Regions from separate parts of the Pseudomonas spirodelae genome, predicted to be linked through region 1. Evidence: predicted binding sites of a transcription regulator. Region 1 holds the regulator's gene; each other region holds the start of a gene.

What was found. Region 1 encodes FliA, which starts transcription of late flagellar genes. Its sites were predicted from a motif close to CTAAAGTTTNNNNNNNNNNNGCCGNTAA; they were not measured.
Region 2: the regulator FliA is predicted to act here: its motif matches at 5,365-5,392, upstream of SOP97_RS00635 (flagellar protein MotY).
Region 3: the regulator FliA is predicted to act here: its motif matches at 5,899-5,926, upstream of SOP97_RS03430 (methyl-accepting chemotaxis protein).
Region 4: the regulator FliA is predicted to act here: its motif matches at 5,609-5,636, upstream of SOP97_RS16450 (methyl-accepting chemotaxis protein).

The regions. Positions count from the first base shown of each region.
Region 1 is NZ_JAYEET010000001.1:246,476-254,365, forward strand. It holds gene motD (flagellar motor protein MotD) at 1-496, opposite strand, end outside; gene SOP97_RS01170 (flagellar motor protein) at 509-1,249, opposite strand; gene SOP97_RS01175 (protein-glutamate methylesterase/protein-glutamine glutaminase) at 1,249-2,361, opposite strand; gene SOP97_RS01180 (chemotaxis protein CheA) at 2,406-4,568, opposite strand; gene SOP97_RS01185 (protein phosphatase CheZ) at 4,582-5,370, opposite strand; gene SOP97_RS01190 (chemotaxis response regulator CheY) at 5,389-5,763, opposite strand; gene fliA (RNA polymerase sigma factor FliA) at 5,857-6,603, opposite strand; gene fleN (flagellar synthesis regulator FleN) at 6,600-7,430, opposite strand; gene flhF (flagellar biosynthesis protein FlhF) at 7,508-7,890, opposite strand, start outside.
Region 2 is NZ_JAYEET010000001.1:127,567-135,456, forward strand. It holds gene SOP97_RS00600 (RnfABCDGE type electron transport complex subunit D) at 1-273, shown strand, start outside; gene rsxG (electron transport complex subunit RsxG) at 276-917, shown strand; gene SOP97_RS00610 (electron transport complex subunit E) at 910-1,623, shown strand; gene nth (endonuclease III) at 1,620-2,258, shown strand; gene SOP97_RS00620 (PA3496 family putative envelope integrity protein) at 2,366-2,545, shown strand; gene gloA (lactoylglutathione lyase) at 2,603-2,995, opposite strand; gene SOP97_RS00630 (argininosuccinate synthase) at 3,072-4,289, opposite strand; gene SOP97_RS00635 (flagellar protein MotY) at 4,420-5,331, opposite strand; gene pyrC (dihydroorotase) at 5,537-6,583, shown strand; gene rnt (ribonuclease T) at 6,580-7,254, shown strand; gene SOP97_RS00650 (NAD-glutamate dehydrogenase) at 7,358-7,890, opposite strand, start outside.
Region 3 is NZ_JAYEET010000008.1:132,054-139,943, forward strand. It holds gene SOP97_RS03405 (sodium:solute symporter) at 1-801, shown strand, start outside; gene SOP97_RS03410 (metallophosphoesterase family protein) at 801-1,769, shown strand; gene SOP97_RS03415 (FAD-dependent oxidoreductase) at 1,762-3,903, shown strand; gene SOP97_RS03420 (DUF3047 domain-containing protein) at 3,903-4,613, shown strand; gene SOP97_RS03425 (FAD-dependent oxidoreductase) at 4,678-5,751, shown strand; gene SOP97_RS03430 (methyl-accepting chemotaxis protein) at 6,119-7,624, shown strand; gene SOP97_RS03435 (type 1 glutamine amidotransferase domain-containing protein) at 7,824-7,890, shown strand, end outside.
Region 4 is NZ_JAYEET010000048.1:172,723-180,612, reverse strand. It holds gene SOP97_RS16475 (DUF3080 family protein) at 1-700, shown strand, start outside; gene SOP97_RS16470 (gamma-glutamylcyclotransferase family protein) at 658-1,119, opposite strand; gene tusA (sulfurtransferase TusA) at 1,119-1,370, opposite strand; gene rlmM (23S rRNA (cytidine(2498)-2'-O)-methyltransferase RlmM) at 1,457-2,512, opposite strand; gene acnA (aconitate hydratase AcnA) at 2,745-5,489, shown strand; gene SOP97_RS16450 (methyl-accepting chemotaxis protein) at 5,665-7,230, shown strand; gene SOP97_RS16445 (fatty acid cis/trans isomerase) at 7,273-7,890, opposite strand, start outside.

The sequences.
Region 1 (7,890 bases):
CTACGTGAACCGGATTCTCATAGGGCGCCAGAATTTTGGCTACCTTCTCGATAATATCGAACGCCGCATTATTAGGGACGGCATCGCCACTGGTGAACAGCAGGCTGGAACTGAGTTCAATCTCGATCCATAACTCATTGCCGCTGACCTTGAGCTGACCGGACTGAATCAAGCCGCCAAAGGCATCACTTATGCTTTGGGCGATGCTTTCCAGCGAGTCGGCAGCTGACAGCGTGCTTTCTTCATCCACCAGCGAACGATCCGGCTCAGTGGTACGCGGCCGCTCATCACCGACCGGAATCGGCTTGATCGCACGATCAGGCTGATTGAACACACCGGTCAGGCTGTCTGAAAGAATTTTGTACTTGCCTTCGTTAATCGAGGAAATCGAGTACATCACCACGAAAAACGCAAACAGCAAGGTAATGAAGTCGGCATAGGAGACCAGCCAACGTTCGTGGTTTTCATGTTCTTCTTGATGACGCCGGCGGGCCATGTTGTGCCTCCATCAATCCATAAAGCCTTGCAGCTTCAATTCGATGGAGCGTGGGTTTTCACCCTCGGCAATCGACAGGATGCCTTCGAGCAACATCTCGCGATAACGCGATTGGCGTTGAGCGATGGCTTTGAGCTTGTTACCAATGGGCAGCAGCAGCAGGTTGGCAAAACCAACGCCATAAATGGTCGCCACAAACGCCACCGCAATGCCGCTGCCGAGCATGCTCGGGTCGGCCAGATTACCCATGACGTGAATCAGGCCCATCACCGCACCGATAATGCCAATCGTCGGCGCATACCCGCCCATGCTTTCAAACACCTTGGCAGCCTGAATATCACGGCCCTCCTGGGTGTACAGATCGACTTCGAGAATACTGCGAATGGCTTCCGGCTCTGCCCCGTCAACCAACAGCTGCAAACCTTTGCGGGCGTAGGGGTCCGTTTCAGCATCAGCCACCGCCTCAAGGCCCAGCAAACCTTCCTTACGCGCGGTCATGCTCCAGCCGACGACCCGATTTATGCCTCCAACCAGATCTATCCGCGGCGGGAAAAAGATCCAGCTGATAATTGCCAGCGCGCGCTTGAATACATGGACGGGAGCCTGGAGGAATGCTGCGCCTAGGGTACCGCCGATCACGATCAGCGCTGCTGGCCCATTGAGCAAAGCACCAACATGACCGCCTTCGAGATAGTTGCCGCCGAGGATCGCGACAAATGCCAGGATGACCCCAATAAGGCTCAGTACATCCATTAAATACAGGCCTCCACCAGGTGCCTGCCAATATCATCCAACGGGTACACAGCATCGGCCAGATTGGCTTTGACGATAGCCATGGGCATGCCGTAAATCACACAACTGGCTTCATCCTGTGCCCACACCTGGCTGCCAGTCTGTTTGAGCAGGCGCGCACCTTCACGGCCATCCGCGCCCATGCCCGTCAGCACGACCGCGAGCACTTTGTCCGCGTAAGATTTGGCCACGGAGCCAAAGGTGATATCGACACAAGGCTTGTAGTTAAGGCGCTCGTCACCCGGCAGGATCTTCACCATGCCACGGGCGTCGACCATCATCTGCTTACCGCCTGGGGCTAGCAGCGCCAGCCCAGGCCGCAGCACATCGCCATCCTCAGCCTCCTTGACGCTGATACGGCACAGTTTGTCGAGGCGTTCGGCAAAGGCCTTGGTGAAGGCTGCGGGCATGTGCTGGATCAGCACCAGCGGCGCGGGGAAGTTAGCCGGCAACTGCGTCAATACACGCTGCAGCGCCACCGGCCCACCCGTTGAGGTGCCGATAGCGACTAATTTATAGGGCTTACGCTTGGGTGTAGCACTCGAAACGGCCACAGGAGCAGGGGCAGGTGCAACCGCGGGTCGACTCAGCGTGCTGGCCGTTGAGGCGGGGCGTACCGCTGGCCGGGCTGGCGCAGCAGCTGATGCCGCAGGCTGCGGGCTCAGGCTGCGGCGGTTGCTGCGGGCGATGGTATGGATTTTCTCGCAGAGCAGTTGTTTAACCCGCTCGGGGTTACGCGAAATGTCCTCAAAGTTCTTCGGCAGAAAATCCACGGCACCCGCTTCAAGAGCATCCAGGGTGACGCGTGCGCCCTCATGGGTAAGCGAGGAGAACATCAATACCGGCGTTGGACAGCGCTGCATGATGTTACGCACGGCCGTGATGCCATCCATCATCGGCATCTCGTAATCCATGGTAATTACATCAGGCTTGAGCGCTTGAGCCTGCTCAATCGCCTCACGACCGTTAGTGGCGGTGCCGATTACCTGAATATTCGGATCGGCTGAGAGAATTTCCGACACGCGCCGACGAAAAAAACCGGAGTCATCGACCACCAACACCTTAACAGCCATATACAACTCCTAAGCGGCGCGAAAAATACCCGCGCCGCGAACAATCAGATACGTCGCGCGTAATGTTTGAGCATGCTCGGCACGTCAAGAATCAGAGCAATACGGCCATCACCGGTGATCGTCGCGCCTGACATGCCTGGTGTGCCCTGCAACATTTTGCCCAGCGGCTTGATCACCACCTCTTCCTGACCCACCAACTGATCGACCACAAAGCCAATACGCTGGCTGCCAACAGTGAGAATCACCACATGCCCCTCGCCCTGCTCCACGTGGGCGGCATTGCCGATCAGCCAACGCTTGAGGTAGAACAGCGGCAAGGCTTTATCACGCACGACCACCACTTCCTGGCCATCGACAATATTGGTACGCGATAGATCAAGGTGGAAGATTTCGTTGACGTTAACCAGCGGAAAGGCGAATGCCTGATTGCCCAACATCACCATCAGCGTCGGCATGATCGCTAGGGTCAGCGGCACCTTAATGACGATCTTCGAGCCCTGCCCCTTCACCGAAAATACGTTGACGGTGCCATTGAGCTGGTTAATTTTGGTTTTCACCACGTCCATGCCCACACCGCGACCGGAGACATCGGAGATCTCCGTCTTGGTCGAGAAGCCGGGGGCGAAAATCAGGTTGTAGCACTCGAACTCATTGAGCCGATCAGCCGCATCCTTATCCAACAAACCTTTTTCCACGGCCTTGGCACGCAACACATCCGCGTCCATGCCCTTACCGTCATCGGAGATCGACAAGAGGATGTGATCGCCTTCCTGCTCGGCGGACAGCACCACTTTGCCGCCTCGCGCTTTACCGGACGCTTCGCGCTCGTCAGGGGTTTCAATGCCATGGTCAACCGCGTTGCGCACCAAGTGCACCAGCGGATCGGCCAGCGCCTCAACCAGGTTCTTGTCGAGGTCGGTTTCTTCACCGACCAGCTCCAGATTGATCTCTTTCTTGAGCTGGCGCGCGAGGTCGCGAACCAGACGCGGAAAGCGCCCGAAGACTTTCTTGATCGGCTGCATGCGGGTTTTCATCACCGCCGTCTGCAAGTCGGCCGTCACCACATCCAGGTTGGACACCGCCTTCGACATAGCTTCATCGCCGCTGCTGGAACCCAAACGCACCAGGCGATTACGCACCAGCACCAGCTCACCGACCATGTTCATGATTTCATCCAGGCGCGCAGTGTCGACCCGCACGGTGGTTTCCGCTTCGCTGGGCGGCGCAGCCTTTTCTACCGCAGGCACCTTGGCGGGTTCAGCCTTAGCCGCAGGCTTTGCAACAGCAGGCGCTGCACTTTTGCTGGGTTCTACTGGCTTGGCAGCTGGCGCCGGCGTAGCGGCTTTGATCGCCTCTGGCTCGACAAACTTGCCTTTGCCATGCAGCTGATCGAGCAAGGCTTCAAACTCATCGTCGGTGATGTCACCGCTTGCAGCAGCAGGCTCAGTCTGGGCGGCCGGCGTAACGGGTGCCGAAGAGGCTGGCGCTACAAACTGGCCTTTGCCGTGCAGCTGGTCGAGCAACGACTCAAATTCATCGTCGGTGATTTCATTGCTAGAGGTAGGCTCGGGTACGGCAGGTGCGACGGGAGCCTCGGGCGTGACGAACTGACCTTTGCCATGTAACTGATCCAGCAACGACTCGAATTCATCATCAGTAATTTCATCGCTGCTGGCGGCGCTGGAAGCGGCTGTCGCCGGTTCATCCAAAGCACCGAGCAACGTCTCGAATTCACTGTCGGTAATGTCGCCAGCAACGGGCTCAGGCGCATGCTCAGCGGGCACTTCAACCGCCACGACAGGTTCAGGCTCAGCACCTGCCGGTTCAGCCAGACGCGCCAAAGCAGCCAGCAGTTCAGGAGTAGCCGGGGTTAGATCGGTACGCTCGCGCACCTCGGTAAACATGCCGTTAACGGCATCCAGTGCTTCAAGCACCACATCCATTAACGCGGAGTCGACGCGCCGCTCACCCTTGCGCAGGATGTCGAAGACGTTTTCTGCGATATGGCAGCATTCCACCAGCTCATTGAGCTGGAGAAAACCAGCACCACCTTTGACGGTATGAAAACCGCGAAAAATAGCGTTGAGCAGATTCATGTCGTCCGGACGACTTTCCAGCTCTACCAGCTGCTCGGACAACAGTTCAAGAATCTCGCCGGCCTCTACCAGGAAGTCCTGGAGGATTTCTTCATCGGCGCCGAAGCTCATAAGACGTGTGCTCCTAAAATCCTAAGCTAGAAAGCAGGTCGTCAACATCATCTTGATTAGATGCGACGTCTTCACGCTTATCGGCATGAATCTGCGGACCTTCACCGTGGGAAGGTTCTTTTTGTTTTTCTTGCTCGGCACGGAGTAACTCGTGATTGTGCTCAATGCCGGCAAATTGATCCACCTGACTGGCCATCAGCACCAGTTTCAGCAGGTTGCTCTCAACTTCAGTGACCAACTGGGTCACCCGCTTGATCACCTGCCCAGTGAGATCCTGATAATCCTGAGCCAGCAAAATATCATTGAGGTGCCCGGAGATTTTCGCGCTATCACGCTCACTGCTTGCTAGAAAAAGCTCAACACGCTTGGCCAATTCACGAAAACCGTCTGCGCTCATCTCGCGGCGCATAAAACGCCCCCAGTCAGCACTCAGGCTTTGCGCTTCAGCACTGAGGTCATTGACCAGCGGCGCACTCAACTCAACCAGGTCCATGGTGCGATTGGCCGCTTTCTCGGTCATCGTCACCACATAATTCAGGCGTTCGGTGGCATCGGTGATTTGCGAGACTTCAGTGGCATGCGGCACACGAGGGTCAAGCTGAAAGTTGACGATGGCGTTGTGCAGCTCACGGGTCAACTTGCCGACCTCATGATACAAGCCACGGTCACGCGCCTTATTCAAGTCATGTATCAGCTGGACCGCTTCACCAAAATTGCCTTTTTCCAGGCTGTCTACCAGTTGGCGAGCGCTGTGCTTCAAGGACGATTCAAGATCACCCTGAGCAGGATTTTTATGCTCCATAGAACCTCGTGGCAGACATCAGCCGTTGACCCGCTCAAAGATTTTCTCAATCTTCTCTTTCAGAACCTGGGCAGTGAACGGTTTGACTACATAACCGTTAACCCCAGCCTGGGCAGCTTCGATAATCTGATCACGCTTAGCTTCTGCCGTGACCATCAGCACCGGCAGGCTTTTCAGCCGATCATCCGCACGCACGGCACGCAGCAAGTCAATACCGGTCATGCCAGGCATGTTCCAATCCGTTACCAGAAAGTCGAAGCTGCCGCTTTGCAGCATGGGCAATGCAGTCGTGCCGTCATCGGCTTCTGCGGTGTTGGTGAACCCCAAGTCACGCAGGAGGTTCTTGATGATCCGTCGCATCGTTGAAAAGTCATCAACGATGAGGATTTTCATGTTTTTGTCCAAGTCGACCTCCGTACAGTCCCAAACGCACCCAGCAACCTGCATGCGCCTTTATTCATGAAACCAGCCGCGCGAGCGGGCAGTTTAGTGCGCGCGCCACTCACCCAGACGGGCGCGTAAACGAGCGGCACACTGACTGTGTAGTTGGCTTACGCGTGACTCGCTAACCCCCAACACCGCGCCGATCTCTTTAAGGTTCAATTCTTCATCGTAATACAGTGCCAACACCAAGCGCTCGCGCTCTGGCAGGTTGCCAATGGCATCTGCCAAGGCCGCCTGAAAGCGTTCATCTTCTAGATCACGAGAAGGTTCGAGGTGATGGTTGCCAGCGTCTTCATTCAACTCGCCGTGCTCGCCGTCCTGTAACAGGTCGTCGAAACTGAACAGGCGGCTGCCCAAAGTGTCGCCAAGAATGCCGTAGTAATCCTCCAGACTCAATTGGAGTTCGGCCGCAACCTCTTGATCTTTAGCGTCACGACCGGTTCTGGCCTCAACTTTTCGAATGGCATCGCTCACCATGCGGCTATTGCGGTGCACCGAACGGGGTGCCCAGTCGCCTTTACGCACCTCATCAAGCATGGAGCCGCGAATACGGATACCGACGAATGTCTCGAAACTGGCACCTTTACTGGAGTCGTATTTTTTTGACGCTTCAAGCAGGCCGATCATCCCCGCCTGGATCAAGTCGTCAACCTGCACACTGGCCGGCAAGCGTGCCAGCAGGTGATAGGCAATGCGTTTGACCAGAGGCGCGTAGCGCTCGATCAGCTGGTGCTGGGAATCCTGCGCCTGCGCTTTGCTATACATACGAAGTCCAGAGGCTGCTGTCATATGGCCGTGTCTACGATCGGTTGCTGCACCAGTCGCTCAACAAAGAACTCTAAATGACCACGCGGGTTGGCCGGTAATGGCCAGGCATCGACTTTCTGAGCGATTGCTTTGAACGCCAGCGCGCATTTCGAGCGCGGAAAAGCTTCATAAACCGCGCGCTGCTTCTGCACGGCCTTGCGCACTGACTCGTCGTAAGGCACTGCACCGACATACTGCAGGGCAACGTCAAGAAAACGGTCAGTCACTTTGGTCAGCTTAGCAAAGAGATTACGACCTTCCTGCGGGCTGTGAGCCATGTTGGCCAATACGCGAAAACGATTCATGCCGTGGTCGCGGTTGAGCAATTTAATCAGGGCGTAAGCATCGGTAATCGAGGTGGGTTCATCACACACCACCACCAGAACCTCCTGCGCGGCGCGCACGAAGCTGACAACACCATCACCGATCCCGGCGGCGGTATCGATAATCAGCACATCGAGGTTGTCACTGATATCGCTGAAGGCCTGGATTAATCCAGCATGCTGCATCGGCGACAACTGCACCATGCTCTGAATGCCCGAAGCGGCAGGCACGATGCGAATACCACCCGGCCCCTGCAACAGCACATCACGCAGCTCACACTCGCCGCTGATAACGTCTTCCAGGGTGCGTTTAGCACTGAGCCCCAACAATACATCGACGTTGGCCAAACCCAGGTCAGCGTCCATCAACATAACCCGGCGCCCCAGATCAGCCAGGGCCAACGCCAGGTTCACCGAGACGTTGGTCTTGCCGACGCCACCTTTGCCGCCGGTCACCGCAATCACCTGTACGGGATGCATACCCATAATTTCTAATACCTTGTCTAACGTCGACTGGAGCCACTTGCTCGGCCAAACACCGCTCAATTCCAATAATATTTAGCTTAACTGGCACGCCGTGCAGGCTGCTGGTAAAGACCGGAAAACATCTCTGCCATCGTATCTTCACTCGGTTCTTGGGTCGCCTGCAGCCCAACGGCCCGACTCACCAACTGATGACTGCGCGGTATCTGCAGATCATCGGGAATGCGTGGCCCATCAGTGAGGTAGGCTACCGGTAGACGTTGGCTAATAGCCAGCCCTAACACCTCACCCAAACTGGTGGCTTCATCCGCTTTAGTGATAATACAGCCAACCAGACCACAGCGTTTATAACTATGGTAGGCGGCTTTCAGCACTTGGCCCTGGCTGGTTGCGGCCATCACTAGATAGCTCTTGGCATTGACGCCACGGCTGGCCAGCGTTTCCAGTTGCATGCGCAGCGCCG
Region 2 (7,890 bases), 120 kb from region 1:
CTGTTTCACCTGCTCACCGGCGCGACCATGCTCGGCGCCTTCTTTATCGTCACCGACCCCGTCAGCGGCGCCACCAGTAACCTCGGCCGCTTGATTTTCGGCATAGGTGTCGGCGTGTTGGTGTATGTGATTCGCGCCTGGGGCGGCTACCCGGACGCGATCGCCTTTGCCGTGTTACTGATGAATTTGGCCGCCCCGACCATCGACTACTACACACGGCCGCGTACCTACGGCCACCGCAAGCCGACACGCGGCTTCAAGCTGGGAGAGTGACCATGGCCCTGCCTGAAATTAGCCGTTCGATGCTGAAAAACAGCCTGGTGCTGGGGCTTTTTGCCATTGCCACCGTGGGGCTGGTAGCGGTATTGCAGCAAGCCACTGCCGGGCGCATCGCCAACGCCGAGCGCGAAGCGCAGGTGCGCGCCCTGAGTGAAATCCTGCCCCAGGGCAGCTATGACAATCATTTGCTCGACAACAGTATTCAGCTGCACGACCCGTTACTCGGCAGCAAGTCGCCACAAACCGCCTACATCGCCATGAAAGACGGTAAACCCAGCGCCATCATCCTCCGCGCGACCGCGCCAGACGGCTACAGTGGCGGGATCCAACTGCTGATTGGCATTCAGGCGGATGGCCGCCTGGCCGGCGTGCGCGTGCTCAATCACCGGGAAACTCCAGGGCTTGGCGACAAAATAGAGCTAGCCAAGAGCAACTGGATACGCAGCTTTGATGGCAGATCATTGAGCAACCCCGCAGAGGATGGCTGGGCAGTGAAGAAAGATCGCGGCGCATTCGACCAGTTTGCCGGCGCCACTATCACTCCGCGCGCCGTGGTCAAAGCCGTGCACAAAGCCCTGCAGTATTTCGATGCCAATCAGCAACAGCTGTTCGCAGCCCAGGTGAAGTCCAATGGCTAGTCCCAGCTATCGCGAGATCACACTCAACGGCCTGTGGAAGAACAACCCGGCCCTGGTGCAACTGCTCGGCCTCTGCCCGCTGCTAGGGGTGAGCAACTCGGCGGTCAACGCCCTAGGCCTGGCACTGGCAAGCGCCCTGGTGCTGATTTGTTCAGGCACAGCGGTTTCACTGGTGCGCGGCGTGGTCAATACCGCCGTGCGTCTGCCGGCCTTTGTGATGATCATCGCGGCCCTGACCACCTGCATTGAGCTGCTGATGCAGGCCTTCACCTACGAGCTGTACCAGATACTCGGCATCTTTATTCCGCTGATCACCACCAATTGCGTGATCCTCGGGCGCGCCGATGGCTTTGCGGCAAAGAACGACCCCGCTCGCGCCGCCTATGACGGCCTGATGATGGGCCTGGGTTTTGGCATCGTATTGGTGATGATCGGCGCGCTGCGCGAGCTGTTTGGTACCGGTGCGGTGTTTGCCAACATGCATTTGCTGTTCGGTCCGCTGGCCGCCAACTGGCAGCTCACCCTTATCCCCGAATACAAAGGCTTTCTCCTGGCCATCCTGCCGCCCGGCGCATTTATCGTGCTCGGCCTGCTGATTGCCTGCAAAAACCGCGTCGATGAAGTCCTGGCCGAACGGGCCAAGGCGCAACAGGTCGAAGTGCCCGTGCAGAGCCGCCGCGTACGGGTAACCGGAGTGATTGAGTGAACGCTGCCAAACGCCTGGAGATCTTCCGCCGCCTGCACGAAGACAACCCCGAGCCGAAAACCGAGCTGGCCTACAACTCGCCCTTCGAGCTGCTGATTGCCGTCACGCTCTCGGCCCAAGCCACTGATGTGAGCGTCAACAAGGCCACAGCCAAGCTCTTCCCGGTGGCCAATACACCAGAAGCCATCTATGCCCTGGGCATTGAGGGCCTGAGCGAATACATCAAGACCATCGGCCTGTACAACAGCAAAGCCAAAAACGTGATTGAAACCTGCCGCCTGCTGATTGAGCGGCACGGCAGCCAGGTGCCGGAAACTCGCGAGGAACTTGAAGCCTTGCCGGGCGTGGGCCGCAAGACCGCCAACGTGGTGCTTAACACGGCGTTTCGCCAGCTGGCCATGGCGGTGGACACGCATATTTTCCGCGTCAGCAACCGCACCGGCATCGCCCCTGGCAAGAATGTCGTAGAGGTGGAAAACAAGCTGATGAAGTTTGTACCCAAGGAATTTCTGCTCGATTCACACCACTGGCTGATCCTGCATGGCCGCTATGTGTGTCAGGCGCGCAAACCGCGTTGTGGCAGTTGCCGCATCGAAGATCTGTGCGAATACAAGCAAAAGACCTCTGACGATTGAGCAGCTATTCAGCCACTCAATGAGTCGATTGAAAAAAACTTTTTTACCCACTCCGCTTTTGCCGCTATAAGGTGCGCAAATGGCCCTTGTAGCCTGGAGTGAGACAAATGAGCACTGATAAAGAAGATCTTGAGCTCGACGAAGATTTTGTGGCCGATGATGCTGATGAAGCCGAGGCGCCGATTGAGGTGGCCAAAACCAACCTGACCAAACGCCGCATCATCGATAATCTCTTGGATGAGCGCCGCCTGAACAGGCAGCTGTCTGAATACGACTTTGATCTGTAAGTACAAATAAAAAAGCCCCGCTACGATGCGGGGCTTTTTCTTATAAGCGCGTAACGATCAATCCGCGCGCGATGGCGACAACAGTTCGATCTTGTAGCCATCCGGATCTTCAACGAAGGCCAGGATGCTGCTGCCGTGCTTCATCGGACCAGGTTCGCGGGTGATCTTGCCACCGCGAGCGCGAATGTCTTCGCAGGCCTTGTACACATCGGCCACTTCCAGGGCGATGTGGCCATAGCCGGTGCCCAACTCGTAACTGTCTACACCCCAGTTATGGGTCAGTTCGATCACGCTGTTGTGCGCTTCGTCGCCGTAACCGACAAACGCCAGGGTGAATTGCCCTTCCGGGTAATCCTTGCGCCGCAACAGGGTCATGCCCAGTACCTCGGTGTAGAACGCGATGGATTTATCCATATCGCCGACGCGCAGCATGGTATGCAGCAGTCTCATCAGGTGCCTCCTCATCGTAAAAATGCAAACCCCGGCTTATGGCCGGGGTCTGTTCAGGTTCAGGTGCTCAGGTTTATCAGAGCATCTTGCGCCCTTTGCCGGCCGCAATGCGCATACGCAGGGCGTTAAGCTTGATAAAGCCGGCTGCGTCCTGCTGATTATAGGCGCCGCCATCTTCTTCGAAGGTGGCGATATTGGCATCAAACAGCGAATCATCGGACTTGCGACCAGTGATGATCACGTTGCCCTTGTACAGCTTCATGCGTACCACGCCGTTCACGTTGGCCTGGGAGGCGTCGATCATCTGTTGCAGCATCAGACGCTCTGGGCTCCACCAGAAACCGTTGTAGATCAGGCTGGCGTATTTCGGCATCAGCTCGTCTTTCAGGTGAGCGACTTCGCGATCCAGGGTGATCGACTCAATGGCGCGGTGGCCCTTGAGCATGATGGTGCCGCCGGGGGTCTCGTAGCAGCCACGGGACTTCATGCCGACGAAACGGTTCTCGACGATATCCAGACGACCGATGCCATTTGCACCGCCGATGCGGTTCAGTTCGGCCAGCACGGTGGCTGGGCTCATTTCCTTGCCGTCGATGGCAACGATATCGCCCTTGCGGTAGGTCAGCTCGATGTAGGTCGCTTGATCTGGCGCGGCCTCAGGAGAGACTGTCCACTTCCACATGTCTTCTTCGTGCTCGGTCCAGGTGTCTTCCAGCACGCCACCTTCATAGGAGATGTGCAGCAGGTTGGCATCCATGGAGTACGGCGACTTCTTCTTGCCGTGGCGCTCGATCGGGATCGCGTGCTTCTCGGCGTAGTCCATCAGCTTCTCGCGCGACAACAGGTCCCACTCGCGCCAAGGGGCGATGACTTTCACGCCGGGCTTAAGTGCGTAGGCACCCAGTTCGAAACGCACCTGGTCGTTACCCTTGCCGGTCGCACCGTGGGAGATGGCATCAGCGCCGGTCTCGTTGGCGATCTCGATCAAACGTTTGGCGATCAACGGGCGCGCAATGGAGGTGCCCAGCAGGTACTCGCCTTCGTAGACGGTATTGGCACGGAACATCGGGTAGACGAAGTCGCGGACGAATTCTTCGCGCAGGTCATCGATGTAGATTTCCTTGACGCCCATGGCCTGAGCCTTGGCGCGGGCCGGCTCGACTTCCTCACCTTGGCCGAGGTCAGCGGTGAAGGTCACCACTTCGCAGTTATAGGTATCTTGCAGCCACTTGAGGATCACGGAAGTGTCCAGGCCACCGGAATATGCCAGGACTACCTTGTTTACGTCGGCCATGCCATCAACTCCACGGGGTTGTGCGGGAAACCCGTGATTCTACTGCCCATGCCGGCTGATTTACAGAGGCGCGACAGCTTGTGACGACCAGGCGACGGTTTATTGTTGGGCAACCGGGCAGTCGCAGGGGCTAAGACGTCGCCGCAGGATCGACCGGTGCGGCAGCCGGAACCGGCGGCGTAGTGGCTTCGGGGACACGGTCAAGGAAGATACTGACCCGGCGATTTTTAGCCCGGTTAACTTCCTTATTATTTGGCGCCAACGGGTAACGCTCACCGTGGAAGCGAAGGGTGATCTGCTCGGCCGGAATACCATTGGCCTTGAGATACTCCATCACCGCCAGCGCACGACGGCGCGACAGGTCGCGATTGGTCAGGCGGTTGCCACTGTTATCGGCATGACCATCGAGCTGGATGCGATTAACGCTGGGGTCGGCCTTGAGATAGCTGAGGATGATATCCAACTTGGCCTGTGCCAGCGGTTCAAGCTCAACACCGCCACCGGGAAAGCCCACCAGGCTTTTGCGCACTTGATCAAAGTTCACCGGCAGTAACTTGGCCGTGCAATCCAGGTATTCGTTGTAGGCTTTGTTGAATTTGGCCGGCAGCAGGCGCACTTCAACTGCATCACCGCCCATGGCCGCACGATGGCGTACCAAGGGGCTGCGCCCTTCAAGCAAGCCGGTGAGCAAGCGCGCGCCCTGCTCCTGAGAACTGTTGAACAACACCTCAGCATTCGCCACGCTGACAGAACCGAGGTTGATGTCGCCACGCCCTGGCTGCCAAGGCGCGGCAGCCGCCAGCAAGGTCGCATTACCACGGCCCAGCCAACGTTCGCGGGCTTTCAGGCTAAAGGTTACCTGCTCGCCCGCACGCCGCACGAACACCCCGGAGCCGAAATCGGTGATGGGTTGCGCAAGACGGCACTCAAACTGATCGCCTTCGACCTGCCACTCAACCTTCTCCAGACGGGTCTGGAAGCTGATGGCAAGAACTGGCTGGCTGGCCAGCAGGCACAGCACCGCGAGTGGGTAGGGTCGCACGACAGACTCCAGTGAATACGGCTTACCCCTTTTCTATCGGTGCCAACGCGCAAAACTTGAGCGGATCGGCATGCCGGGTGTACACGCGGCTGCGCAGTGCCGCTCGGCCGCCAGTCAGCTTTGCCCGATGAGCCCGCTTTCAACGTGCTGCCGAGGGGCTTTTCCGGTAGCATTCTCGCCACGTTTTGCCCGCCTGGAAGCTTCCATGACTGACCGCCTTACCCTGCTGCGTCCTGACGACTGGCACATCCACCTGCGTGACGGTAGCGTGCTACCGCACACCGTCGCCGATGTAGCCCGAACCTTTGGCCGCGCCATCATCATGCCTAACCTGGTACCGCCCGTGCGCAATGCCAGCGAAGCCGATGCCTACCGCCAGCGCATTCTCAGCGCTCGCCCAGCCGGCAGTAATTTTCAGCCGCTGATGGTGCTCTACCTCACCGACCTGACCCAGCCTGCCGATATCCGCAGTGCAATGGCTTCAGGCTTTGTGCATGCCGCCAAGCTCTACCCGGCCGGCGCGACCACCAACTCCGATTCCGGCGTGACCAGCATCGACACGATTTTCCCGGTGCTTGAAACCATGGCCGAAGTGGGTATGCCTCTGCTGGTGCACGGTGAAGTGACACGCAGCGAGATCGACATCTTCGACCGCGAAAAAATCTTTATCGGTGAGCACCTCAGTCGCGTAGTCGAGCGCTTCCCGACGCTGAAAGTGGTGTTCGAGCACATCACCACCCGCGATGCGGTGGAGTTCGTGCAAGGTGCTTCGGCCAACGTTGGCGCCACCATCACCGCCCATCACCTGCTATACAACCGCAATCACATGCTGGTTGGCGGTATCCGTCCGCACCTGTTTTGCCTGCCAGTGCTTAAGCGCAACAGCCATCAGGACGCGCTGCTGGATGCGGCCACCAGTGGCAGCGCCAAGTTCTTCCTCGGTACCGATTCGGCGCCCCACGCAAAACACGCCAAGGAAGCCGCCTGCGGCTGCGCCGGTTGCTACAGCGCCTACGCGGCGATTGAGCTGTATGCCGAAGCCTTCGAGCAGCGCAATGCACTGGATAAGCTGGAAGCCTTCGCCAGCCTCAACGGCCCTGATTTCTACGGCCTGCCACGTAACAGCGACAGCATCACCCTGGTCCGTGAAGACTGGACGGCCCCTGACAGCTTGCCCCTGGGCGAGCAAATCGTAATCCCCCTGCGCGCCGGTGAAACCCTGCGCTGGCGTTTGCTGGAGAACCACGCGTGAGTGAAGACCTGTATGACGACGAGCCCGAGAGCAACAGCCACTCAGGCCCGCGCCACCCGATGGCCGCACGCTTTCGTGGCTACCTGCCAGTAGTCGTAGACGTGGAAACCGGTGGTTTTAACTGCGCCACTGATGCACTGCTGGAAATTGCTGCCACCACCATTGGTATGGACGAAGGCGGCTTCCTCTATCCGGAGCACACCCAGTTTTTCCGTGTTGAGCCGTTCGAGGGTGCAAACATCGAGCAAGCTGCGCTGGATTTCACCGGAATCAAACTTGATCACCCGCTGCGCATGGCCGTCACGGAAGAACACGCACTGACGGAAATCTTCCGCAGCCTGCGTAAATCGCTGAAAGCCAATAGCTGCAAACGGGCGATTCTGGTCGGCCATAACAGCAGCTTCGACCTGGGCTTCCTCAATGCTGCCGTGGCGCGTACCGGGATCAAGCGTAATCCGTTTCACCCGTTCTCTAGCTTCGACACTGCCACCCTGGCCGGCCTTGCCTATGGCCAGACCGTGCTAGCTAAAGCATGCCAAGCGGCAGGCATCGATTTCGATGGCAAGGAAGCCCATTCGGCTCGCTATGACACCGAGAAGACGGCCGAGCTTTACTGCGGCATCGTCAATCGTTGGAAGGAGATGGGCGGTTGGATGGATTTCGACGACTGATAACCACAGTCGCCGCATAACCATCGCTCATAAAAAAGCCCCGCACTCGCGGGGCTTTTTTATTGCTTCAGGAACAGCGCAGGTCAGGCCTGCGCTGTTTCCATCAGGCGCTTTGTGCCAGGTCCATCAACTCACGGTTAGCCACAGCGTACATGGCGTAATCGGTGTTGGTAGCCGCACGCAACTCGCCCAGCATGACCTTCCAGCGATCCACCAGACGGCGATGCTGATCCAGCCATACACCGACCCGTTCTTCGATATCCGCAGGGCCTTCGGCCATTTGCAGTACCGATACTGTGATGGCGCGTTGCTGCCAGTCTAGGTCATCGCGGAAAGCCTCACGGGCCAGCGCTTGCCAGTTGTTTTCCACCGGCAGGCTGGTGATCTGCTGCAGATACCAAGACAGCTCCAGCGCGCCACCGATGGCGAAGTATGCCGCCGCAACCCGAGCCGGCTCCTGTGCTGTCACATCCGACGCTTCGATGATCGGCAACAGGGTGTACAGATGACTGGTGCCCGCAACCACGCGCGCCAGCTCTTCCGGCACGCCGGCTTCGACATAGGCTTGGAAACGCGCCAGCCACTGTTCACGCGCTGGACCTTCAAGCAGTTCGTCCAAGCGGCCGACCAAGGCCT
Region 3 (7,890 bases), on a different contig from region 1:
CTCGGCCTAGTACTCCCGCAGCATTCCCCCAGCGAGCTGGCCAGCACCAGCCACTGGGCACTGAATGCCGGCGTCGATCTGCTGCTGGTCGCCGGTCTGCAGGCCTTCAGCTATGGCTTCCATGACCCGGTGCTGACTGATCGCGGCTTTATCAGCGAAGAGAAAACCATGCGCCGCTCATTCGTGATTGCCGGCGTACTGGGCTTTATCGCCATCCTCGCGTTCAGCCTGATCGGCGTCCATGCGCAGCTCACTGGTTTAGCGGCCTCAGACAACGTGCCCGCTGCCCTGGCCAAGACTATGGGCATCGGCGCGTTGATGGTGATGACCGTGGTGATGGTCTCTGCCGCGGGCTCAACCCTGGACTCAACCTTCTCCAGCCTGGCCAAGTTGGCAGGGCGCGAGCTGCCCAAGTTGGCAGGGCGCGACCTGGGGCAGAAGGCCATTGGCGTCGGCATGGCCGTCATGGTGGTCTTCGCCTTGCTCGGCAACCTGCCGATGATCGCCGGCACCGACATTCTCAAAGCCACCACCATCAGCGGCACCATGGTCATCGGCCTGGCGCCGGTATTTATCCTGCATGGCCTGACCACGCCAACCCGTATGGGCTTTCACCTGAGTTTCTGGACCGGTCTGGGCTTGGGCGTCGCCCTGACGCTGGGCTGGATCCCACCAAGCTGGGCCATTGGCGACGGCAAATACGCCCTGCTGCTCGGCACTAACCTGTATGGCCTGGGCCTGTGTGTGCTGGGCTACCTGGTTCCCGGCTGGCTGCGCGCCGGTCAACGAGGCGCAGCCTGATGCGCGCTGGCCGCGATTGCCCGCTGGATTACCGCCTGGCGCCAGAGGCCTTTAGCGGCGAGCCGCTGTTCGACTGCCAAGTGCTGTATGTCGTCGGCGGCCTGTATGGCAACCGTCAGGCCCTGGCCGCGCTGCAACGGCGCCTGGCGGCCGAGCCTAATGCGCAGGTGGTGTTCAACGGCGATGCCCATTGGTTTGACCGCGACCCGCAAATTTTCCAGCAGATTGAAGAAGGGTTAAGCGCGCACCTGGCCCTGCGCGGTAATGTCGAAACCGAGCTGGGCCGCGCCGACGACAGCGGTGCCGGCTGCGGCTGCGCCTACCCGATGAACGTGGACGACCAAGTAGTCGAACGCTCCAATGCTATTCAGCAGGTGCTGAATAGCATCGTGCAAAGCTTGCCCGGTATGGCCGAGCGCTTGGCTGCGCGCCCGAGTACAGCGCTGGTGAGCGTCGGCGGGCAACGCATCGCCATCAGCCATGGCGATGAGCAGTCGCTGGCCGGCTGGAGCTGCTCGCGTGAAGCGCTGAGTGAACCGGCCCGCCAACAGCAGCTTGATGCCTGGCTTCACGCACAGAACATTCGCGTATTGGCCACCAGCCATAGCTGCGCCGCCGTCGCGCTGAACCTTAAGCATGGCGCGTTGGTCAATAACGGCGCGGCCGGCCTGCCCAACTTCGCCGGCGGTCGCTATGGCCTGCTCAGCCGTATCGCCACCACCGCGCACCCGGCGGCGCTTTATCGCTGCCAACGCGACGGATTGTTTGTCGAGGCCCTGCCGCTGAACTACGACCATCATGAATTTCTCGCCGACTTCGACCGCCAGTGGCCCGCCCACAGCCCGGCGGCGCAGTCCTATCGCTCACGTATTCTTGGCACTGTGGCGGATCAACCGTCACAGGCCCTGCTGGCCGGCTTTAGCCTGTGCCAAAGCCTCTGCGCCTTGGAGGCGCTGACTGATGAATAGCCGCAAAATCGCCCTGATGGGCTTGATCCTCGCCTTGCTCGGCAGCTTCTTTGTCTTCGACATTGGCCAGTACCTCAACCTCGAGGCGCTGAAAGCGCAGCAAGTGGCACTCAACGCCCAGGTCGCCGAGCAGCCCTGGCTGGCGGCGGGGCTGTTCTTTCTCGCCTATGTCGCGGTCACGGCGCTTTCCTTACCCGGCGCGGCGCTGATGACCCTGCTCGGCGGCGCACTGTTCGGGTTGATCGAAGGCTTTGTGCTGATTTCCTTTGCTTCCACATTGGGCGCCAGCCTGGCCATGCTCAGCAGCCGCTTTCTGCTGCGTGACTGGGTGCAAGGCCGCTTCGGCCAGCGCCTGGCGAGCATCAATAACGGGGTCGAGCGGGAAGGGGCGTTCTACCTGTTCGCCCTGCGCCTGGTGCCGCTGTTTCCGTTCTTCCTGATCAACCTGGCCATGGGCCTGACCCGTCTGCCGCTGCGCACCTACTGGTGGGTCAGCCAGCTCGGCATGCTGCCCGGCACTCTGGTGTATGTGAACGCCGGCCGTGAGCTGGGCCAGCTGGAATCGTTGTCCGGCATTCTTTCACCGGGCCTGCTCGGCGCCTTTGTGCTGCTCGGGGTGTTCCCGCTGATCGCGCGCAAGTTGCTCGGGCTGATCCAGGCGCGGCGGGTGTATGCCGGCTGGCACAAACCCAAGACCTTCGACCGTAACCTAGTCGTGATCGGCGCTGGTGCCGGCGGGCTGGTCAGCGCCTATATCGCCGCAGCCGTGAAGGCCAAGGTCAGCTTGATCGAAAAACACCAAATGGGCGGCGACTGCCTCAACACCGGCTGCGTGCCCTCCAAGGCGCTGCTGCGCTCGGCCAAGCTGGCCAACGAACTGAAGAAGGGTGAAGCCCTGGGCTTTACCGGCGTGCAGGGCCAGGTGGATTTCCCGGCAGTGATGCAGCGCATCCAGCGGGTGATTGCCGACATCGAGCCGCATGACTCGGTGGAGCGCTACACCGGCCTGGGCGTCGAGGTGATTGAGGGTGAAGCGAAGATCCTTTCGCCCTGGACGGTTGAGGTCAATGGCCAAACCCTGAGCAGCCGCAACCTGATCATCGCCGCCGGCGCGCGGCCGTTCGTGCCCGATATTCCTGGCCTTGAGCAGATACAGGCTTACACCTCCGATACAATCTGGACCCTGCGCCAGCAACCGCGCTGGCTGCTGGTGCTGGGCGGCGGGCCGATTGGTTGCGAACTCTCGCAGGCCTTCCAGCGCCTTGGCAGCCAAGTGATTCAAGTGGAACGCGGCGGCCGCCTGCTGCCCCGTGAAGACGCCAACGCCAGCGAAGCGGTAATGGCCAGCCTGCGTGCTGATGGCGTCGACCTGCGCCTGGGTCATCAGGCCGAGCGCTTTGAAGTGGTCGACGGCGAAACCCGCATGATCGCCCGCAACCTGGACACCGGCGAACCGGTGACCATCGCCTTCGACTGCCTGCTGCTGGCCCTCGGCCGTAAAGCTAATGTCAGCGGCTACGGGGCTGAGGAGCTAGGCCTGACGCTGCGCGACAATGGCACGTTGGAGACTGACGAATACCTGGCCACGCGCTTCCCCAATATATTTGCGGTGGGCGATGTCACCGGGCCGTATCAGTTCACCCACGTGGCGGCCCACCAAGCCTGGTACGCGGCGGTCAACGCGCTGTTTGCCGGTTTTAAACGCTTCAAGGCGGATTACCGGGTGATTCCACACTGCACCTTCACTGACCCGGAAGTAGCCCGCGTTGGCCTCAGTGAAGCGGAAGCACAAGCGCAAAACGTCGCCTATGAAGTGACCCGCTACGGCATCGACGACCTCGACCGCGCCATCGCCGATGAGGCCGCCCATGGCTATGTGCAGGTGCTGACCACGCCCGGCAAAGACCGCATTCTCGGCGTCACTATCGTTGGCGAACACGCCGGTGAACTGCTCACCGAGTACGTGCTGGCGATGAAGTACAACCTGGGCCTGAACAAAATTCTCGGCACCATCCACAGCTACCCGACCATGAGCGAGGCGAACAAGTACGCCGCCGGCGAATGGAAACGCGCCCATGCCCCGCAAGGGCTGCTGCGGTTGGTCGAGCACTTCCACACCTGGCGGCGCAGCTGATGCGCACGTTAGTGCTGGGGCTCATCCTCGCCGCACCGCTGACCCAGGCGGAGAACCTGCTGACGCCCTGGACAGCAGGCCCGCCGGCAGCTGCATGGTCGACGCCGTGGAAGCTGGCAGACATTCCCAAACTCAAGCCATCGCAGCGCACGCTGGTCGAGCTGGACGGCCAATCTGTCTTACGCATCAACGCCGATGCGGCTGCCGGCGGGCTGTTACATCCGCTCGATCTACCTGGCGATCAGCCCTGGCAGCTGAGCTGGCAGTGGCGCACCGAACAGCATCTGGATCAGGCCCGTTTCGCCACCCGCGAAGGCGATGACTACGCCGCACGGGTCTATGTGCTGCTGGATTACCCACTGGACTCGCTGAGTTTTGTCACCCGGCAAAAGCTGCGGCTGGCGCGCACCTTCTTCGACCCCGACTTGCCGGCGGCGACCCTTAGCTACGTCTGGGATAACCGTGAAGCCCCCGGTAGCCATGCCCGCAGCGCCTACACCGAAACGGTGGAGATGCGCGTGCTGCGCGGACCTGAAGCCGCGCTGGGCGAGTGGCTGACAGAATCCCGCGATCTACGCGCCGACGCCACTGCCGCCTTCGGCAGCGCGCCACGCAAGATCCTCGGTGTGGTGTTCGCTGCCGACAGCGACAACACCGGTGAAAGCGTGACCAGTTATTTCGCCGCACCACAAATACGCAAGCTGCCCTGACAACAGCGCGGGTAAGTCTTTACCATGCAGCCACTGTTAGACACGCAACCTATGGAAGCTTGGCGTGACTCATCACTATGACCTGCTATTAATCGGCGCCGGCCACGCTCACCTCGGGGTATTGCGGCGCTGGGCCTTGGTCGAACGGCCGCCGGGGCGGATCGCCCTGCTGAGTGCCGGACCGGTGGCCTGGTATTCCGGCATGTTGCCGGGGCTGCTGGCCGGCCGGCATAGCGCTGCTGATTGCCAGGTAGAGCTGCAAGCCTTGTGTCGCGCGGCCAAGGTTGAGCTGATCATCAGCCCGGTGGAAAGCTTGTCCGCCGCTCAGCAGCAGGTGCAGCTTGATGATGGCCGCACCCTCGACGCCAGCTGGTTATCGTTAAACGTCGGCGCGCAGATCAGCGCACCGCCGCAGCAGGGCGAGGCCATGCAGCTGCTGGCCGTCAAACCCTTCGATAAATTCATTGCCGGTTGGCAGCAGTGGCAGGCCACGCCTCAGCCCATGACCATACTCGGTGGCGGTGCGGCGGGGGTCGAGTTGGCCCTGGCCTTGGCCGATAAAGTGCCGCACCTGTCCCTGTTCTGCGCCGGCCATCTGCTCGATGGCTTGTCCCCTGGGCTGCGTTTGCGCGCACTCGGCCACTTGCGCCAACACCGCGTAGAAGTGCGCGAGGATTGCCCAATCAGCCGCATCGAGAACGACTGCCTGCTCAGCGCTAATGCGCCGGTCTGGCGCGGCCAGCGGTTATTGCTGGCCAGCGGCGCCAAGGCCTTTGCCTGGCCACAGCACAGCGGCCTGGGCTGCGATGAGCGCGGCTTTGTGCTGATTGCACCCACCCTGCAGAGCTACACCCACCCGACTATTTTTGCCGTGGGCGACTGCGCCAGCCTGCCCGGTGCACGCAAGAGCGGGGTGTATGCAGTGCGCCAAGGCCCGGTGCTGGCCACCAACCTGAGTGCGGCGCTGCGCGGTTTGCCGCTCAAACGCTACCGCCCACAGCGGCAGAGCCTGGCCCTGCTGGCCACCGGTGACGGCGGTGCCCTGCTGGACTGGCACGGCTACAGCGCCGGCGGGCAACTGTATGGCCGCTGGAAAGATTTTCTTGATAAGGGTTTTATCCAGCGTCATCGTTTTTAACCGCTCGGCGCCCTTACCCCACGGGGTTAACCAAACGCTAAGTGATTAACGCACCTGCGACCAAAGTGTCATGGCCGAATACGCCCATGGCTGCTCGAATCAACCTCTCAGTAAAGGTTGGCCGCAGGGAGCGTCACCCACTATGGGCTATAGAATTGTCGACAGCGGCCGATTGCCTAAGCAGGCATACCCGGCTGCACGCCCCCAGGTTCCAGCAGGCATGGCCCGCCCACTGCATAGCGGCGCGCCACAGGCCGTTTCTGGTCTTACTTGGGCCAGAATAAGAATAATGAGGTTTGTCATGCGCTCCGCGTTTATTACCTATCCCAAGGCTTGCCTGCTGCACGCCATTGGGCTGGCCGGATTAATGGCGGCCTATCAACAGGTCCAGCTGCCCTGGTTTGTCAGCATTCCGTCGTTTCTGCTATTGGCACTCTGGCCCTGGCTCGGGCCCTGGCAGCGTCAACATGAAGAGCCGCTGGCGCAGGCCAATGCGCAGCATCCATCATTCAACGACCTTAGCCAGAGCCTGTCGCAGCAAACCTGCCACAACGCCCTGGCCGCTGCCGAAGTAGCCCATGCGGCGCAGCAACTGGCCGGCAAGCTGCACTCGCAGCTGAGCGCTACCGAGCAGATCAATCAGGCTGCCGAGGCGATTACCCACACCGAGCAGGACAACGCTCAGCGTGCCGAGCAAACCCTGCTGGCCGCGCAAAACGTGCGCCAGAACAGCGCCAGCGGGCAGCACGCGCTGCGTGAAGCCATCGAGGCCATGCAGCAATTGAGCGCGCAGACGGCGACCAGCCGCGAGCTGATCGACGGCCTCAGCAGCCGCACCGAACAGATCGAGAAAGTCACCCAGGTGATCCAGTCCATCGCCAGCCAGACCAACCTGCTGGCGCTCAATGCGGCCATCGAAGCGGCCCGCGCCGGTGAGCTCGGCCGCGGCTTTGCTGTGGTCGCCGATGAAGTGCGCAACCTGGCCGGGCGCACCAGCAGCGCCACCGAGGAGGTCGCGCAGATCGTCGGCGATATCCGCCAGCAAAGCGCCGCCGTGGTTAGCCACATGCAACAACAAGCCGAACAGCTCACCCAGGCCGCGCAACAGGTCGAGCACACCGGCGAACAATTGCAGGGGATTGCCGAGCTGGCCGAGGATGTCGAAGCCCAGGTTGGGCAGATCGACAGCGGCACCCGGCATAACCACGAACGCCTGGCCGAACTGTCAGTCGCCGTCGGCCAATTGCGCGGCGATGTCGACGACAGCGAAGGGCAAACCCGCCAACTCAGTAACGCTGCCGAGCGCCTGGTCGGCCAGGCAGAAAGCATCAGCGAGCAACTCGCCGAAGTCGGCCTGGACGACTATCACCAGCGCATTTTTGATCTCGCGCGTAACGCCGCAGCGCAGATTGCCGCGCAGTTCGAAAGCGATATCCAGGCTGGCCGGGTCAGCGTCAGCGACCTGTTCGACCGCCACTACCAACCGATTGCCGGTAGCTTCCCAGCCAAATACAGCACCCGCTTCGACCACTATGCCGATCAGGTGCTGCCGACCATTCAGGAGCCGCTGCTCAGCCAGCATGAAGGCCTGGTATTCGCCATCGCCTGCACCCCGGAAGGCTATGTGCCGACCCACAACAACGCCTTCAATCATCCGCCCTGCGGTGACCGTGCCGTAGACACCCTGAAGAGCCGCAGCAAACGCCTGTTCAATGACCGCACCGGCATCCGCTGCGGCAGCCATCAAAAGCCGTTGCTGCTGCAAACCTATATGCGCGACACCGGCGAGCTGATGCACGACCTGTCGGTGCCGATCATGGTTCAGGGTCGCCATTGGGGTGGTTTGCGCCTGGGTTATAAGCCCGAGGCCTAAATCGGCGCGACGCTATCCCGTCGCACCCCGAGAGCCAGGCCTGTGGCGGCGGGCAGCACGGACAGAGATTCGAGCGGAGCGGGGTATTCATCCTCTCGATACTCGTCATTAAAACTTTTGAATTATCGAATCAGAGCAAGGCTCCTATGCTGTACGCCATTCACGCTCGCAATGGGCATTTACCTACAAGGAGCAGGTTATGAAGATTCTGCTGGTTCTGACTTCCCACGACCAACTCGGCGATACGGGCCATAAGACCGGTTTCT
Region 4 (7,890 bases), on a different contig from region 1:
ACAACAGGAGCTGCGCGGCACCTTGGAACAGCTTGCTCAGGACAAACGCGCACAACTGGCGGGGGTATTCTGGAACGCCCTAAACGCCAGCCAGGAGGTTGAACGCTACCTGCGCTTCTCCAACCAAGCGCTGCCGACAAATGCCACTGAAGACGCTGCGGCGCTTGATGCCCTGACGCAGCTGGCCACTATTGGCAGCGCATTGCCCGCCGTATTACCGCCGAGCGCCGCGCAACTGGATCCGGTATTTTTTGCCCTGCACGCCAGTGATCAGGGCGGTCAGCTGATCACCAGCCTGGCCAGCCTGAGCCACAGCCTCAATCAAGCCAGCCAGATGCTGGAAAGTCGCCATCAGCAAAGGCCCATCTGCCCCACGGGCAAGGCCACAGCGCGCGGGCGGATTGTGCAGAACATCTTCATCAAGTATTACGCCGGCAGTCTGCAGCCCTACCTGGCGCTGGTGGACCAACGCGGGCAAGCCTGGAGTCAGAGCCTGCGCCAACTCAGCGAGGTGGCGCAGGTACCGCCCGCCACGCGCGGCTATCTGCAGCGCCTGAGCGCAGATGAGCACTCGTTGTGGGCGGATTTCCGGCTGGCGACAGCGCGGCATGTGCGCAGCTGGCAAAATCTGCTCAACAGCTGTGGGCTGGCGCCTGGTCAGTCGGGATGGAATGGCAACGCCGCCAGCGCCGACCAGTAAGCCTCAGACAACAGCTCGCGGCCGGCGAGCAGATGCGCCAGATAGTCCTCACTGGGCAGCAAACCCTCTTCGCGAAAGGCCGGGTTGGCGATATACACCCACGCCGGCTGCACGCCATGTGCGGTGATAACCGGCAAACACTCACGGCTGTAATAGACCGGGGTGCCTTCAAAGTGATCCAGCTTGGCGATCTCGCCGGCGTCCCGCAGGCGATAAAGCACCCCTTCGACTTCGACCTGCCCTGCACGCGCGTGGCGAATATTGGCGTACGCCCGCCCTGGAGCACGGTCCATCGCGCGCTTGTTAAAACACAAGCCGTAACCCGGCAGACGGCCTGGCAGGGCCTCCAACACTGTGAGCCCGCGCGCCTGCATGCGCAGCGGGTTCATGTTCGAGCCATACGCGAAATACCAATCCATCAGTCGAGTTTCTTGCGAATCAGGTACAGATAGGTCGCGCCCTCTTCGGCTTGCTCGACCAGCTCATGGCCCAAGAACACGCAAAACTTGGGGATGTCGCGACGGGTCGAGGGGTCGGTGGCGATCACCTTGAGCAGACCGCCGGCCTGTAGGCTGCGAACTTTGTTGTGCAGCATCATCACCGGCTCCGGGCAGTTAAGCCCGGTGGCGTCGAGGGTGTCATCAGGAATGGCGGTGGATTGCAAAGACATCAATGGGCTCCAGTTGCAGGCCGCTATTTTGGCGCAACGTTACGCCAAAGGTCAGCAAATAGCGGGTTAAAAACAGTACAGCGGGTTTATTTACTCAGGCGACGCAGGTGGCAGGTGACCTCTTCGCGGTCGTGGTAGAGCTGCTTGCAGGCAATCGAGACCTTGAGCTTACGCTCGGCAAAGCCCTCTTCCAGACGTTGCAACAAGCGGCGTACTTCGGCGTAACGCTGCTTCATCGGTAACTTGAGGTTGACCACCGCTTCACGGCAGTGGCCTTCACCAATCCAGGCTTCCAGCAAGGCGGCGCTGCGCGCGGGCTTCTCGACAATGTCGCAGACCATCCAGTCCACCGGCTGCTTGGGTTTCCAGGTGAAGCCATCAACCATCAGGTGCTGCACCAACCCGGTATCCATCAGGCTTTCGGCCATTGGGCCGTTGTCGATGGCGGTGACCAGCATGCCGCGTTTGACCAGTTGATAGGTCCAGCCACCTGGTGCAGCCCCCAAATCAACCCCGGTCATGTCGCCCGACAGGCGCTCATCCCACTGCTCGCGGGGGATAAAGGTGTGCCAGGCCTCTTCCAGCTTGAGGGTCGAGCGACTCGGTGCCTCACGGGGGAACTTCAAGCGTGGAATGCCCATGGGCCACAACGCCGAATTATTCGTCTCGGCCATGCCGACAAACACCTCGCGGCCGCTCTTGAAGGTCAACAGCAGGCGCGGTTTGTGTGCATCCTCAACCAGCTTGCCGGCCTTGGTCAGGGCGTTGCGCAGCGGCGCCTCGAATTTTTTGCAGAAATTCGATAGTTCCTTGCCATCGTTGGTGTCCAGCACTTCCAGCCACAGGCTGCCAAACACCGGGAAACCGCTCAGGTGGCTGAGTAGCACGCTGATACGATCCAGCTCAGGCAGGTCGATAAACACACCTCGCGCCCATTGCCGCGGAAAAATCAGCTGATTGAAGCGAACCCCACGCATTAAACGCTCGGCGCCATCCTCTTCGGTGCAGATAAATTCAGCGCAAGCGGTACTCGGCTTGGCCTTGGCATAGCCGGCCACATCCAGGCGCGCGGTATGCTCGGCGATCTCGGCACACACCTCGTTCTCGAAACCGGGACGGCAGTGCAGTAGCAGGGTATTAATTGCGGGGGTATTCATCGGGGTTCTCCTCAAGGCGCGCATCATAGCCGACTCGGGAACCCTTAGCCCCCGCGACCTGTCCAGTGTGAACAGCCATAGTCGCTGCGCCCACCCAGAAACACTTAGATGCCAAGCAGCCAGCCCCCTAAATGGCGAGCCAGAACAAGCAGAGCTAGGGTGAACAGTCTGCAGCCACCAACCGGCTTGCACCGTGACAAGCCACAGGAGACGCGCAATGCCTTCCTTAGATAGCCTGAATAGTCAACGCAGCCTCGACGTAGAAGGCCAGAGCTACCAGTACTTCAGCCTCCCTGAAGCCGCCAAATCCCTTGGCAACATCGACCCGTTACCGATGTCATTGAAGGTTCTGTTAGAGAACCTGTTGCGCTGGGAAGACGGTAAAACCGTCACCGGCAACGACCTGCAGGCCATGGCCGATTGGCTAAAGAGCCGCAGCTCCGAGCGCGAAATCCAGTACCGCCCCGCCCGCGTATTGATGCAGGACTTCACCGGCGTGCCCGCCGTGGTCGACCTCGCGGCCATGCGTGACGCCATGGCCAAGGCTGGCGGCGACCCGCAGAAGATCAACCCGCTATCGCCCGTCGATTTGGTCATCGACCACTCGGTAATGGTCGACCAATTCGCCACCCATAACGCGTTCGAACAGAACGTCGCCATCGAGATGCAGCGCAACGGTGAGCGCTATGCCTTCCTGCGCTGGGGCCAGCATGCCTTCGATAACTTCAGCGTGGTGCCGCCGGGCACCGGCATCTGCCACCAAGTCAACTTGGAGTACCTCGGCCGCACCGTCTGGACCAAAGAAGAAGACGGCCAGACCTTCGCCTTCCCCGACACCTTGGTTGGTACCGACTCACACACCACCATGATCAACGGCCTCGGCATTCTCGGCTGGGGCGTCGGCGGCATCGAGGCGGAAGCGGCGATGCTCGGCCAGCCCGTGTCGATGCTGATTCCCGAGGTCATCGGCTTCAAGCTCAGCGGCAAACTCAAGGAAGGCATCACCGCCACCGACCTGGTGCTGACCGTCACGCAAATGCTGCGCAGCAAAGGCGTAGTCGGTAAGTTTGTTGAGTTCTATGGCGACGGCCTGGCCGATCTGCCGCTGGCGGATCGCGCCACTATCGCCAACATGGCCCCGGAATACGGCGCCACCTGTGGCTTCTTCCCGGTCGACGAGATCACCCTCGGCTATTTGCGCTTATCCGGCCGGTCGCCGCAGACCGTCAAACTGGTCGAGGCCTACTGCAAAGCCCAAGGTCTGTGGCGCGAGCCAGGCGTTGAGCCGTTGTTTACCGATAGCCTGGAGCTGGATATGGGCAGCGTCGAGGCCTGCCTGGCCGGGCCCAAGCGCCCACAGGACCGGGTTGCCCTGCCCCAGGTCAAACAAGCCTTCGATGACTTTCTTGGGCTGCAACTCAAGCCCAATCCCGGCGCGGAATCACGCCTTCTCGACGAAGGCGGTGGTGGCGCGGCGATCGGCAGCGCCACCCAGGTTGGCGAGGCGGACTATGAACATGAGGGACAGACGCATCGCCTGAAAAACGGTGCCGTGGTCATCGCGGCAATTACCTCCTGCACCAACACCTCCAACCCCAGCGTGATGATGGCCGCCGGCCTGCTGGCGAAAAAAGCCGTGGAGAAAGGCCTGCAGCGCAAGCCGTGGGTGAAAAGCTCGCTGGCTCCGGGCTCCAAGGTGGTCACCGAATACTTCAACGCCGCCGGCCTGACCCACTACCTCGACGAGCTGGGCTTCGACCTGGTGGGCTACGGTTGCACCACCTGTATTGGTAATTCCGGGCCGCTGCTTGAGCCTATCGAACAAGCCATCCAGCAATCGGACTTGAGCGTCGCCTCGGTGCTGTCAGGTAACCGTAACTTCGAGGGCCGCGTGCATCCGCTGGTGAAAACCAATTGGTTGGCCTCACCGCCCTTGGTAGTGGCCTATGCTTTGGCCGGCACGGTGCGGATGGACATAACCTCTGAACCCTTGGGTCTGGGCAAAGATGGCCAGCCGGTTTACCTCAAAGACATCTGGCCGAGCCAGGCGGAAATCGCCGAGGCGATCCTCAAGGTCGACACCGCGATGTTCCACAAGGAATACGCCGAGGTGTTCGCCGGGGATGCCGAGTGGCAGGCCATCGACATACCGCAAACTGCCACCTACAGCTGGCAGGACGACTCGACCTACATCCAGCATCCACCGTTCTTCGAGAATATCGCCGAGGCGCCACCGCATATTGGTGACATTCACCAAGCGCGCATTCTTGCCCTGCTCGGCGATTCGGTGACCACTGACCACATCTCCCCCGCCGGCAATATCAAGGCCGACAGCCCCGCCGGTCGCTACCTGCGCGAACAGGGCGTAGAGCCGGTCGACTTCAACTCCTACGGCTCGCGGCGCGGCAATCATCACGTGATGATGCGCGGCACCTTCGCCAATATCCGCATCCGCAACGAGATGCTCGGCGGCGCAGAAGGCGGTAACACCTTGCACGTGCCAAGTGGTGAGCAGCTGTCGATCTACGATGCCGCCATGCGCTATCAGGAGGCCGGCACCCCGCTGGTGGTCATTGCCGGCAAAGAGTACGGCACCGGCTCAAGCCGCGACTGGGCGGCCAAGGGCACCAACCTGCTCGGCATCAAAGCGGTCATTGCCGAAAGCTTCGAGCGCATCCACCGCTCTAATCTGGTGGGCATGGGCGTCTTGCCGCTGCAGTTTAAAACCGGGCAAAACCGCAAAACGCTCAACCTCACGGGCAAAGAGACACTCAACATCTGCGGCCTGGATGGTGTTGAACTCCACCCGTCCATGACCTTAACCCTGGACATCTTGCGCGAGGACAACAGCCGCGACAGCATTGAAGTGCTGTGCCGCATCGACACGCTTAACGAAGTGGAATACTTCAAGGCCGGCGGCATCCTGCATTACGTGCTGCGGCAGTTGATCGCCAGCCAATAGCCTGGCCGAGTGCGTCACGCGCCGGGCAAAAAACACCCTCAGGTCAAGTACGACCACGACCATGGCATAAATGTGACGCCATTCAAAAAGCGGTTAAACTCGTCGACACGGATTTCTCCCTCAACTTCGCCCGCCATTGGCCGATGTAGGGGCATTACAACAACGGATAATTGCCATGCGTAACAACCAGCCGGTCACTCAGCGCGAACGTAGCTTCCCTGCTCAGCAACGACTGATCTCGACGACTGACCTCAAAGGCCAGATCAGCTACTGCAATGACGCGTTTGTCGAGATCAGTGGCTTTACCCGCGATGAGTTGATTCGTGCGCCGCACAATCTGGTACGTCACCCCGACGTACCGCCTGCGGTGTTCCAGCACATGTGGGACACCCTGAAAAGCGGCCGGCCGTGGATGGGGATTGTTAAGAACCGTTGTAAGAACGGCGATCATTACTGGGTTAATGCCTACGTCACGCCCGTGACGGAAAACAACCAGGTAGTGGGTTACGAATCCGTACGGGTCAAGCCAACCGCCGAACAGGTGCGTCGCGCAGAAGCCCTGTATCAGCGCATCAACAGCGGTAAGTCCGCCGTCCCGAGTAGGGATAAGTGGCTACCAACTCTGCAGGGCTGGCTACCGTTTATCCTGATCAGTCAGATTGGCTTTCTTATCGGTATTTGGCTTGATTCCAGCTGGGGCTTTGCCCTCGCGGCTGCACTGTCGATACCGCTGGGCTTGGCCGGGTTGAGCTGGCAACAACGTGGCCTCAAGCGTCTGCTGCGCCTGGCTGACCAGACCACTTCTGACCCGCTGATCGCGCAGATGTACACCGACAGCCGCGGTGCTCAAGGGCGCCTGGAAATGGCGACGCTCAGTCAGGAAGCGCGCCTGAAAACCTGTTTGACCCGTCTGCAAGACACCGCCGAACAGCTCACCCTGCAGGCTAAGCAGGCCGATACCCTGGCGCATAACAGTTCCGCCGGGCTTGAGCGCCAACGCAATGAAACCGATCAGGTGGCCACTGCAATCAATGAAATGGCCGCCACCACCCTGGAAGTGGCGAGCAACGTGGCGCGTACCGCCATCGCCACTCAGGATGCAAATCGCCTGACCAGCGCTGGGCGCAGTATTGCCAGTGAAACCCGCCAAGCGATTCAGCGCCTGTCGCAATCGGTCGGTGATACCGGTGAAACGGTGACCCGCCTGGCCCAAGACAGCAATGAAATTGGCGGTGTAGTCGATGTCATCAAAGGCATCGCCGACCAGACCAACCTGCTCGCGCTCAACGCCGCCATCGAGGCCGCTCGTGCGGGCGAAATGGGCCGGGGTTTTGCCGTGGTGGCTGATGAAGTGCGCTCACTAGCGCAGCGCACGGCCGAATCCACCGGGCAGATTCACCAACTGATCGCCAAGCTGCAGCGCACCGCCGAAGAAGCAGTCATGACCATGGAAATCGGCCGTAAACAGGCCGAAGAAGGTGTTGTGCGCGTGCAGCAAGCCGACGATGCACTGGCGGGTATCAGTGAGGCTGTTGCCAACATTGCCAGTATGGCCGATCAGATTGCCGCGGCGGCTGAGGAACAGAGCGCGGTAGCTGATGAGGTCAACCGCAGCATCACCACCATCGCTCAACTGGCCGACCAAACAGCCGGTGAGGCGCATGACACGGCGATGCTCAGTGAGGCTCTAACCGCCACCGCTCAAGGTCAGTACGCCTTGGTCGAGCGCTTCAACCGCTAATCCTGAAGCGGCGCATTGCCCAGCCCTGCGCCGCCCTCCCGGTTACAAATTCTCGTAGCGGTTCATGTCCAGCACACCGGCTTCAATGGGCTCGGTTTGCTGGATATACGCTGACATATCGTGGAAATAGCGCCAGAACTCAGGATGAGTACGGCGAATCCCCCAGCGCGCAACCACCTGTTCGAATGCCGGCGTATCACGCGCCTGTTCCATCGCACTGACAAACTCCGCCACCTGCTCAACCTGAACATTGAAGATAAAGTTCGGGTAGCTGCTGAGCACCCCGGGATAAACCGTCAAGGTATCCAGCGTGGGCTGGTAGCGCAGCTCCTCGCCCAACATAAACGCCACATTGGTGTGCGCGCGGTTACGCAGCAGGCTATACACCTCACGCTGCCCACCGGGCATTTCTACTCGCAGCAGAGTGGCCTCGGGTAGTTGGTCGATTACTTTGAGCGCACCCGCTGGCTTAGCCGTTAAGCGGCTCAAAGATTGTTCCGCGCGCTGCAGCTCGGGGGCCACGCCCGGGCGATGGCAATGCGCACCGCTGCAGCGATTGATTGGATCCGGACGCGCATTCAGGCTGCCGTAACGCTCCAGTAAGGTCTCGACAAAACTACGTTTGGCATCGCCGTCCGCCAAGCGCAAGGCGCTCGGGGT